2 regions of the Bradyrhizobium sp. 44 genome follow, and region 2 is predicted to be linked to the other one. Evidence: predicted binding sites of a transcription regulator. Region 2 holds the regulator's gene; the other holds the start of a gene.
What was found. Region 2 encodes LexA, which represses DNA repair genes until DNA is damaged. Its sites were predicted from a motif close to TGTTCNNNNTGTGTTCNG; they were not measured.
Positions count from the first base shown of each region.

Region 1: a site for LexA is predicted at 3,967-3,984, ahead of IVB41_RS21325 (DUF3072 domain-containing protein). Genes of this name have one in related genera too.

Region 1 covers NZ_JADPIY010000016.1:989,624-994,990, forward strand. Annotated here, with positions in the region: gene IVB41_RS21290 (hypothetical protein) at 1-89, shown strand, start outside; gene IVB41_RS21295 (glutathione S-transferase) at 199-837, opposite strand; gene IVB41_RS21300 (VOC family protein) at 1,146-1,598, opposite strand; gene IVB41_RS21305 (VOC family protein) at 1,832-2,230, opposite strand; gene IVB41_RS21310 (hypothetical protein) at 2,532-2,732, shown strand; gene IVB41_RS21315 (hypothetical protein) at 2,738-3,007, shown strand; gene IVB41_RS21320 (hypothetical protein) at 3,346-3,576, shown strand; gene IVB41_RS21325 (DUF3072 domain-containing protein) at 3,706-3,909, opposite strand; gene IVB41_RS21330 (acyltransferase) at 4,038-5,048, opposite strand; gene IVB41_RS21335 (hypothetical protein) at 5,219-5,367, opposite strand, start outside.
Region 2 covers NZ_JADPIY010000020.1:309,740-315,106, forward strand. Annotated here, with positions in the region: gene IVB41_RS23645 (ComEC/Rec2 family competence protein) at 1-1,665, shown strand, start outside; gene IVB41_RS23650 (hypothetical protein) at 1,797-2,231, opposite strand; gene lexA (transcriptional repressor LexA) at 2,714-3,415, opposite strand; gene glp (gephyrin-like molybdotransferase Glp) at 3,592-4,803, opposite strand; gene IVB41_RS23665 (hypothetical protein) at 5,023-5,214, opposite strand.

The sequences.
Region 1 (5,367 bases), on a different contig from region 2:
GCCTGAGCTGGACCGCGCGGCTCGCCACCGCGGCCGTGACGCTCGTGCTGATTTTCTGCGTGCTGCTTTTCGAGCGCGGTTGGCCCTAAACAAAAAAACGCGAAAACAACCCCATGCACAGTAGCCGCCACCTCTTGGCGGCACGCGGCGAAGTGCCGATTCATCGTGCTCTCAACGAGGGTTAAGCCGCATCACCGCTCACGACATCGGCGGTGCCACAAATTGCGCAAAACCGGGCCGTTTGCCGAGATCGGCGAGCCAGCGCGTCAGATGCGGCTGCGCGGGCCGGGTGATGCCCTCGACGCCGAGCCAGCGCCGCGCATAGGCGCCGATCGCGATATCGGCGAGGGTGAACGCATCGCCGTCCATGAACGGACGCGTGGAGAGCAGACGGTCGGCGATGGCCCAGACCTCGGCGGCGGCATCCGCATCCTTCTGCAACTGGATCATGTCGCGCTCGGCGGGCGGCGTGCGCACGAGGCCCCAGAACACCGGGCGGTCGACCGGCTGCACCATCGACAGCGTCCAGTCGAGCCAGCGGTCAACGCTGGCGCGCAGCTTCGGCGCCTCGGGATAGATTTGCGTGCCGCGCCCGTGCGCGAGGCAGAGATAGCGCATGATCGAATTGGATTCCCACAGCGTGAAATCGCCCTCGACCAGCGTCGGGATCCGCGCATTGGGGTTCATCGCGAGATAGTCGGCCTCGCGGGTCTTGCCGAAAGCCATGCCGGCGTCGATGCGCTCGTAAGCCAGGCTGAGCTCGGCGAGGCACCACAGCACCTTCTGCACGTTGACCGAATTGGCGCGGCCCCAGATCGTCAGCTTTTGGTCCGGCACGTCATCCTCCCCAGGCGTTTCTTTCGGCGCGGGTAATAGCGGAATTCACTGCGGCGAGCGACGCGCGATTGCGCCGATCCTCTCATGCAAAAGGGCCGCATGCAAAAAGCTCCGCCCGAGGCGGAGCTTTCATTGCAAGGTCAAGCTGGTCAGGCGATCAGCGGCCGAAGAACAGCCACAGCAAAATGATCACCGGGATCGGCACACCCAGCATCCACAACAAAATTCCGCGTCCCATCGTGTCCTCCTCCAATTGCATTGTCGAAGAGAGAACGCTTAGGGCAGGGGCTGGTTCCCGCGGAAAGGCTCTACCAATGGCCGATGTTGGGCATCGACGACCACGGCTCCTGCGGCGGCTTCGGATCGCCCTTCTGCAAGATCTCGATCGAGTGCAGATCGGGCGAGCGGACGAAGGCCATGTTGCCGTCGCGCGGCGGCCGGTTGATGGTGACGCCGGCCTTCTGCAGCTTCTCGCAAGTGGCGTAGATGTCGTCGACCTCATAGGCGAGATGGCCGAAGAAGCGGTCCTCGCCGTACTTCTCCTCGTCCCAATTCCAGGTGAGCTCGACCAGCGGCGCGCCGCGCGTCTGCGGCTGCTTCTTCAGCGCCTCGAGATCGTCCGACGAGCACAGGAACACCAGCGTGAAACGCCCCTTGTCGTTCTCGATCCGCCGCACCTCCTTCAGCCCCAGCGCATCCTGGTAAAACTTCAGCGCGACATCGAGATTGCGCACGCGCAGCATGGTGTGGAGGTATCGCATGGTTGTTGCTCCCTGGGTGGATGGAGGGTTTTTGGTTCGGCCGAGCCGAGCCGAGGGGAGTAGGAGATAGCAGGAAAATCCGAGGAGGGGCAGGGGGCGGGTGCACATGTGCATGAGGGCGAAGCCGGCTGATGAAGTAAATCAGCCGGCGAAATTTCAATGCACTTTCACCGCAAATCCAGTGGCGCACACGCGCCATTGGCAGTGTGTGCGGGGCGGTCTGCTGCCGCAGCCTATTGCGTCGCGAGGCGCTTTCCGGCCTGCTCGGCCGGCGGCGTGAAGAGCGATACTGCGGTGCCTTCGGGGTCACGAAACTGGAACGTCCTGTTGCCCCATGGCATCGTTTTCAGCTCGTGCACCAGCGTGACCTTGTCTTTCAGGCGCTCATAATCCGCATCGATGTCCTCAACCTGAAACTCGATCACGGCGGTCCGATTGGCGCCGGGCTCGGCACTGTTTTCTTTCCAGAGCGCGACCGTCTCGGCTGCGCCGATTGCCAGGTTGGCGCCCGGCGTCACGATCTTGGCGAACACCGGCGCGAGCCATTCGGCGGAAACTCCGGTGATCATTTCGTAGAACGAAACCATGCTTTTGATGTCGGTGGCGATCAGGCGAGTGGAGGCGAACTTCATGGCATGTCCTTTGGTTGACCGCAGATTTGAGCGGCATCGCGGGGCTCGTCGCACACCGCTGCTGCCACCCTGATGTCAGCAGTCACGACGCCGCGCCGAGCGTGCGAACTAAGGGCATGAATTGCGATGGCAGTGCTCAAGCGCTAGACCACGAGCCCCTTCACGCGATGCTCCCCACAGCGCGAACCGGGCGGTCAGAACGGTGACGCAACCGCAGAATTGGCCACCTCACTCACGGGTGGATAGGCTTGTGTAGCCGCTCGCAGATGAACTCCTCGCGGCAATGACGCGACTAACGGACATGGCCAATATCCTAGGTGAGCTTCTGTTTGCACTGATCCGCTCGATTGTTGCTGGATGGGCGTATGCGCTCTGGGTCAAACTGGCGACATGGCTCGAGCCGAAAATCCAACGGCGTTGGGTGAAGCTTGCCGTAGGGGGCCTCCTCGGCTTGGCAGCTTATTTTATGATTCCGATCTTGATGGGGCTGTTGGGCCCTTGAACACAATGAAATCCGTTCTCATCGTCGCACTGGCAATCGGGGCGCTCGTCTCGACGGTGCTGCTCGTCATGGAGCAGCTCACCGACTACTCCATCGCTGTGATGGCATGGGAGATGCCGGGCATATCCGCAGCCTACCTTTTCTGGGGAGCGGTTGGCAGTTCCGTTTTCCTGGGCGTCGCCATCACTTGGGCCGTGAATGCAATCGTTTACGGCGCGCCCGCCTTCGTTGTCCTTACAGTCGTCAAGCTGGCAATTCGCGGTCTGCCGAAGTGATCTGGCAATGACCGTGGGGTCAGATCTTGGCCTATGCGTCGGGAATTACGCATTACGGTGACACGCAGTTAACTGCGTGATTGCGGTGCTGTTCGCGAGCACCGACGGCTACCTTACGGGATAGTGCACTGACGCCGCAGGTGCCAACGAAACGCATCACGCTTAACGTTTGTGAATGCCGCGTTGGCCGAACGCCTGCAATTTTCCAGTATTGGCGGCACTTCAGATCATCGGTGGAGTCAGGCTCTCCCGTCTCGCGGGACGGAGCGTGCATGCCTCGATCGGCGTCCGCCCGCCAACACGACTAGCCGTATTCATTATGAGTTTGAGGACAGGTGATGTTGCTTCTGGAGGAGTTCAACGAACGAACGCTGTCGCACATGGACAGGGCGCTGGAGCGCGTCAGCGAGATGATGCCTGAGGTGATGGAAGCCTACACCGCGCGCCGGTATGTCGCCGAACGGATCATCCACTGCGCCAAGCACGAGACACGCGAGATCGACGGCCTCGTCGCGGCCGGCCGGCGTGCGGTCGCTGAGCTGGCTGTGAGGGTCGTCGAAAGCGATTAGCTGTCTGGCCGCGAACCTGCCGCAGAGGACCGCGCTCGCCGGCGATGATTGGTACAAATTGGCGCTTGGCGACGGGCGGCCTCCCTGTCAGCCGCCGCCCATCTTTCGGGTTTCGAAATGCAGCGCCGTTTACTTCTCGAGCCCGGCTTTCTGCCGCATCGTGTCGATCAGCTCTGACGCCTCTGCCTTGGTCAGATCCTCCTTGGGGAGGGGCTTGTGGGCCTGCTCGGCGAGGGTCTTGAGATAGGATTCCTGGGCGCCGGTCATCGGGTCGTCCCCGGAGACCCAATCCTTCGGGTCCTTTTGGGTGTTGCCTGCGGTGTTGCCAGCCATCTTGTTGTCGGTCACGGCGATCTCTCCTTTTCAGGCTCAATGCCGACTGATGTTTTTTGTTCCTTATTTGTTCGTGGCCCATGACGCAGCCAGGGCCGCACTTGCCCGGATTCAGGGTCGGGAGATGATCACGGAACGGCCGGCAGCGATCGGCGTCTGCGCATCAGACTTAGCTTGCGCCCCCAATCGAGGATCGGTGCCTCAACGGCGACGTGCAAGGCGGCGGCGAGACCGATGGAGAGCAGGATGCCCGCGATGATTGTCCCGACGGTCGACAGAAGCCACAGTCCGTCGAAGCTGGCGATCCATTTCACCACCAGATAATGGACGATATACAACGCGTACGAGATCTTGCCGAGCCATTGCAGGACCGGTGAGAAGGATCGCCCCTCGATCTCGACAGCGACCACAGCATGGATCAGCAATCCCGCGCCGAGGCCATAGGTCAGGACGCGCGCGAATTGCGGGTCGGCCGCGCCGCGCACGAAAATCCAGTACCACCCGGCCACGAACAGGCCCGCGGAAACGGCGGGGAAGTGGCGCGAAAAGCGCAATCGTCGGCTTCTCTGGAGATAGGCGATGACAACGCCGGCACCGAATTCCAGCACCAGCGGATGAAAGTAGATCCCGGCCTCCAGGCCGAAGACGAGGGCAAGAATGACCAGGGCGAATCCAGCGAACAAGATCTCGAACAGCCGGTCCGGCTTGATCGCCAGGACGATGGCGACGGCGACGTAGAAGTGCAGTTCGAAAGCCAGCGACCAGGCTGGGCCAAGGTACCAGTTCGGATAGGTCCATGCGAAGATGGTTCCGAGATCGAGAGCGGGGCGGTCGCCCGGCGCCAGCGCGATCCAGGAGGAGCTGACAAACGCCGCCAGCAACACCAGCCAATAGAGCGGGAAAATTCTGAGGGCCCGTCTGAAAGCGAAATCCAGCGGGTTGTGTTGTGCCGTCGCGGTGGTCGCGATGATGAAGCCGGAGATCACGAAAAAGATGTCGACGCCGCTCGCAAGTATCGTCAGCGCACCCTCGGCAAGCTCCGGCCCGACCATGTCGGGTCGCGCACTGATCGCGTGTCCGCAGACCACCGACAGCGCAGCGACGCCGCGCATCGCCTGTACACCCGCGAAGATTCGCACCAAGCCTCGCCACGTTCATTCCAGAATAGTGCAATTTAGGCGAGAAACCCATTAAGGAACAGTTGCGCGGATGCGATAGAATGGGTGTCGGATGCGTTAGGGTGAGGCATGCATCTGAGGCGGATTGATTGCTGTGCCCTTCCTCCAAGGCACGACCACAGGAGCACTCCCTAGCGCTTTGCTTCCTGCTTGCCCCGCCTGATTTCCTCTGCCTCGTCCACCAGCTTCAAGGCGGCGCCGTCGTAGCTCAGCTTCAGCCCACGACCGACGGTCCATATCCATCCCTCGCGGGCATCCCCGGTTGGCTGGGCGTTGAACT
Region 2 (5,367 bases):
CCCGGCAGCTACGATTTTTCGCGTGACATGTTCTTCCAGGGCATCGGCGCCTCCGGCTTCGCGATGGGCGCGATCACGGTGGCGCCGCCGCCTGAGACGGCCGGCTTGCGGCTGCGTTATGCGGCCTTCATGCAAGGCCTGCGCGATGCGATCGATGCCCGCATCCGGGCGACGCTCGACGGCGACAACCGGGCGATCGCGACCGCGCTGCTTACCGGGCGGCGCGATGCGATCACCACGCCCGTCAACGATGCGATGTTCATCTCCGGTCTCGGCCACGTGCTCTCGATTTCCGGTTATCACATGGCCGTCGTTGCCGGTGTCGTGTTCTTCGCGGTGCGGGCGCTGCTCGCTCTGATCCCGGGACTTGCGGCCGGCTTCGCCATCAAGAAATGGTCGGCGGCCGCCGCGCTGGTCGCTGCTGCGTTCTACCTGCTGCTGTCGGGCGCGGAGGTCGCAACGCAAAGATCGTTCTTCATGACGGCGGTAGTGCTGATCGCGGTGATGGTCGATCGCCGCGCCATCACCTTTCGCACGCTTGCTGTCGCCGCGCTGATCGTGCTGGCGGTCGCGCCGGAAGCACTGGTGCATCCGAGTTTTCAGATGTCGTTTGCGGCAACGCTCGGGCTCGTCGCCTTGGTGCAGATCGGCATGCCCAATTTGTTTGCCTCGCCGGACCATTCGGCGACCGCGCGCATTGCGATGTGGGGTGGCCGCGAGATCGCGATGCTGTTCATGGCCTCGCTGATTGCGGGACTTGCGACCACGCCCTACGCCGCTTTCCATTTCCACCGTGTCACGCCGTTTGGCGTGCTTGCCAATCTCGGCGCGATGCCGGTGGTCTCGGCGCTGGTGATGCCGGCGGGATTGTTGGGGCTGCTTGCTGCGCCGTTCGGGCTGGACAGCGTGTTCTGGTGGCTGATGGGGATCGGCATCGAGTGGATGGTCGCGGTCTCGCGCTGGGTCGCGGCATTGCCGGGCGCGGTCGGCCGCATCCCGGCGTTCGGGATCACGCCGCTGATCGCGGCGAGCCTGGGAATCATTGTGCTAGGCTTGTTGCGCACGCCGCTACGCTGGTCCGGCGCCCTGGTCCTGCTGGCAGCGATCCTCTGGGGACTGTCGGCGCGGCAGCCCGACATCCTGATTGCCGGGGATGGCGCCAGCGTCGCGGTGCGGGGCAGGGACGGATATCTGCACCTGATCAGGACGAGCAAGGACAGCTTTTTGCTCAAGGAATGGCTCGCTGCCGACGCAGATCCGCGCGATGCCGGCCGAGCCTCTCTGGCCGACGGCGTGTCCTGTGACGAATCCGGCTGCGTGACGCCACTGGCCGACGGGAGGCTGGTCGCGCTGGCGCTACGCGTCGACGCTCTCGCGGACGATTGCAGTCGGGCCGCGCTGGTGGTGACGGCACGTCCCGCGCCGCCCGATTGCGCGGCGATGGTGGTCGATCGGCAGCGGCTCGCCAGCCAGAGCGCGCTGGCGCTAATGCGGCGTGGTGACGGCTTTGCGGTTCAGGCGGTGAGGGCGAGAGGCGCGAGCCGCCCCTGGTTGCCAGCCGGCGCAGGCGAGGGTGATTTCGACGGCAGCCTTGCGCCCAAGGCGATCGCGCCCCGCATCAAGGACGCAACGCCGGCGGAGACCGACTTGCAGGCCGACGATTGATCTGACGGTGCGGAGCAATGCAGTGGATTGGTGCATCTGCTCGGATTCGCTGGGCGCAAACCACGCCATCTCGCCGGCCACGGCCGGCGATGGCAATTCAATCCTGACCTCCGACCCCGTAGGCGGCTGCGTCAGCCGATCGGCAGGCGCGTGACGGTCGGCTGCCTGTCGGCGATGACCTGCGCCTTGTGCTCGCGCTCCGTCACCGGCTGGGTCACAGGCAGTTGCAGCACGGTCGCGCGCTGGCCTTCGACGAGCTGCGTCACCAGCACATATTTGCCGTCCGGGAATTCGATCGCGTCATGATGGCGGTCGGGAACGTGCGGGTCGATCTTGCCGAACTTGCCCACGCGGGAATTGATGGTGCGCGTCCAAATCCAGCGATTGTCGTAGCGAACGTCGTCGGCGAAGGCGAGCTCCGTTCCCGGCAGCAGGCAGACGGCAACAGACGGATCGGCTGCCGAGGCGAAGCCTCGCGTCGAGGTGCCGCGGAAGCTTGTCGTGACGATCGTCTCGCCGACTTCGGCGGGGCGCGACGCGACGGCATGCAAGCTGTAGTCACACATCGGGTGCTCCTCATGCTGGGATAGCAACCCGCGTCTCTTCGAGGCGCAGGCCTCTATCAGAGTGGAAGCACGAACGCTCTGCTTGGTTGTGGGCAAATCTGCGGCTGGTTTCCGCAAGCCGCGATCACATTATCTTTCCCGCATTCAATAGGAACAAAGCCTGCTGCGATGCATTCGGGAGGCGCGTGTCCGAATGTTGCCGGCCCGGATATTGCCGACTTGGCTGCAACGGTTGCTCGATCGCATTCCGCACGTTGCGGACGATCGCTGGCCGCCATTTCCTCGAACACTTGGGCCGCGCAGCGGTGCTGCTTCGTGGGCATCGCGAGGAGCCAGCGCCGGAGGAGGGGCCGGATAGACTGTGCAGAACCAGAAAGACTATCCAGCCGGAGCGGACGATGATCCGCTCCAATCTCTGACCGGCAATGCCGATCGGAAGCGCGCGAGGCGCCTAGCACTCCCGGTATCAAGCACTCCCGGTATCAGTACTTCCGGTAAAGCCCGATCAGCTTGCCCTGAATCTTCACCCGGTTGGGCGGCAGGATGCGGACCTCATAGGCCGCGTTGGCGGGCTCGAGCGCGATCGAGGCGCCGCGACGGCGGAAGCGCTTCAGCGTCGCTTCCTCGTCGTCGATCAGCGCCACCACGATGTCGCCGGTATCGGCGCTCTCGTTGCGCTGAATCAGCGCCATGTCGCCGTCAAGGATGCCGGCCTCGACCATGGAATCACCGCGCACTTCGAGCGCGTAATGCTCGCCCGAGCCGAGCATGTCAGGCGGTACGCTGATAGTATGGCTGCGGGTCTGCAACGCCTCGATCGGCGTGCCGGCCGCGATGCGGCCCATCACCGGCACCGCGACGGGACGTTCGCCGTCGTCCGCGGGCAGGCTGGAGCTCGCACGCACCTTGCCGAGATTGCCCTCGATGACGCTCGGCGTGAAGCCGCGGCGGCTGCCGGCGGCTGCCTGGAGCTCCGGCAGCTTGATGACTTCAATCGCACGAGCGCGGTTGGGCAGGCGTCGGATGAAGCCACGCTCCTCGAGCGCCGTGATCAGGCGATGGATGCCCGACTTCGAGCGCAGGTCGAGCGCATCCTTCATCTCGTCGAAGGAGGGCGGTACGCCGCTTTCCTTCAGACGTTCACTGATGAACCGCAGAAGCTCGTATTGTTTGCGCGTTAACATCTCGACCAAAGTCCCCCGGTTGATGTCGTCCGATTCCGAGACGCTGAATTCGGCAATATGCCGCTACATGCTCGAAACAAATCATGAACGGACACTATATGTTCGATACATGTTCCGCAACTGCTTAATTTACCGTGAACAGAGCAAAGTTGGCGGAACGCGCATTGCCGGGGCGCTCAGACAGGGAGCCGCAACACTTCGCAAGCCGTGCCGGCTTCGGCCTTCGGCGCGAACGGTGCGCGCACGAGAAGTACCTGTGCTGCAGCGAGATTCGCAAGCAGCGAAGAGTCCTGATGATTGACGGGAAGAACGACGCGTGTGCCATCGTCACGCTCCTCCAGATGCGCGCGCAGATAGTCCTCGCGCTGGTCGTTGGCGCTGACATCGCGGCCGAGCACGGCGCGCTCACGGCGATGGTGAAGCACTGAACGGCCCGACAGGGCACGAATCAGCGGCACCATGAACAGGAAAGCGCACACGTAGGACGACACGGGATTGCCCGGCAGACCGATCACGCCCATTGCGCCGAGCCGCCCGTGCATCATCGGCTTGCCTGGCCGCATCGCGATCTTCCAGAACGCCATCGCGATGCCTTCGTCCCGCAGTGCCTGCTGGACCAGATCGTGGTCGCCGACCGATGCGCCTCCGGTCGTGATCAGGATGTCGGCGCCGCTCTCACGGGCGCGGCGGATGCCGGCGGTGGTGGCCTCCAGCGTGTCGGCGGCAATACCGAGGTCGATGGTCTCGGCGCCTTCGCTGCGGGCGAGCGCGTGCAGGGCGTAGCCGTTGGAATAGACGATCTGGCCGTGGCCGGGCGTGCTGCCCGGCATCACCAACTCGTCGCCGGTGGCGAGAATCGCGACCTTCGGACGCCCGTAAACGGCAAGGTGCGGATGATTCATCCCGGCGGCGAGCGCGAGGTCGCGCTCGGTGAGACGGCTTCCCTTGCGCAGGAGCACGTCGCCCTCGCGGAAATCGACGCCGGCGGGGCGGATGTGCCGACCGGCGATCGCGGCTTCCTTGATCGTGACACGCTTGCCGGCGGCGACGGTGTCCTCCTGGATCACGACGGCGTCCGCGCCACCGGGAACGACGCCGCCCGTGAAGATCCGCACGGCCTCGCCGGCGCCGACCATCCCCGCGAACGGTCGGCCCGCCGCGACTTCGCCGATGATGGTGAGCTCCGAATCGATCGTCGCGGCATCGGCCGCTCGCACCGCGTAGCCGTCCATCGCCGACATCGCCTGCGGCGGCTGCGTGCGCCGCGCCGCGACGTCACGCGCGAGCACGCGATGGTAGGCCTGGTCGAGGGAGATCATTTCCTCCGGCAGCGGCTCTGCACCCGCCAGCACCGCGGCAAGCGCGTCGGAAACCGGCATCAAGGCCACGGCGAAAACTCCTGCTCGGCACGTTCGGGCGAATGTTCCGCACGTCTTCTAGCCGAGCGCGGGCGCAGAGGCAAAACAGCCGAGCGGGTGCAGTCATCCCACCGCATTGTTCCGGAAGGCAGGATCAAGCGCGTTGCGGCATGATCCGAAGAACGTGCCAGATCGGCAGGACAATGGTCATGGCAAGACGAGAACGACGAGCGCCCCGGCCTGCATCGATCAGCTCCCTGGCTGCCCGTGAGTTACGTCGGGCGCCTTGGGTCCCTGATCCTTGTCGGGCAGCGGATCGGCCTGGGATTTCAGGTCGGCGGCCTTGCTCACAAGCTTGGCGGAAAGATCCGAATCTGAAGTTGTCCTGGCGAATTCAAGAAGAAGAGAGGCCTGCTTGGTGAGGTAGGTTTTGCCCAACACGATGATGCATCCGTCTGTAGAAGTCCCAACGGACTCTAGAGTCCGGAAGACGGTATTCCGTTCCGGGAACTCTGTATAAAAATGCACAAAGTGATCGGGTTCCTAAACTTCTTCAAAATTAGTCGCGTTGGGCCGCATCTCCGGGGGTCTCGC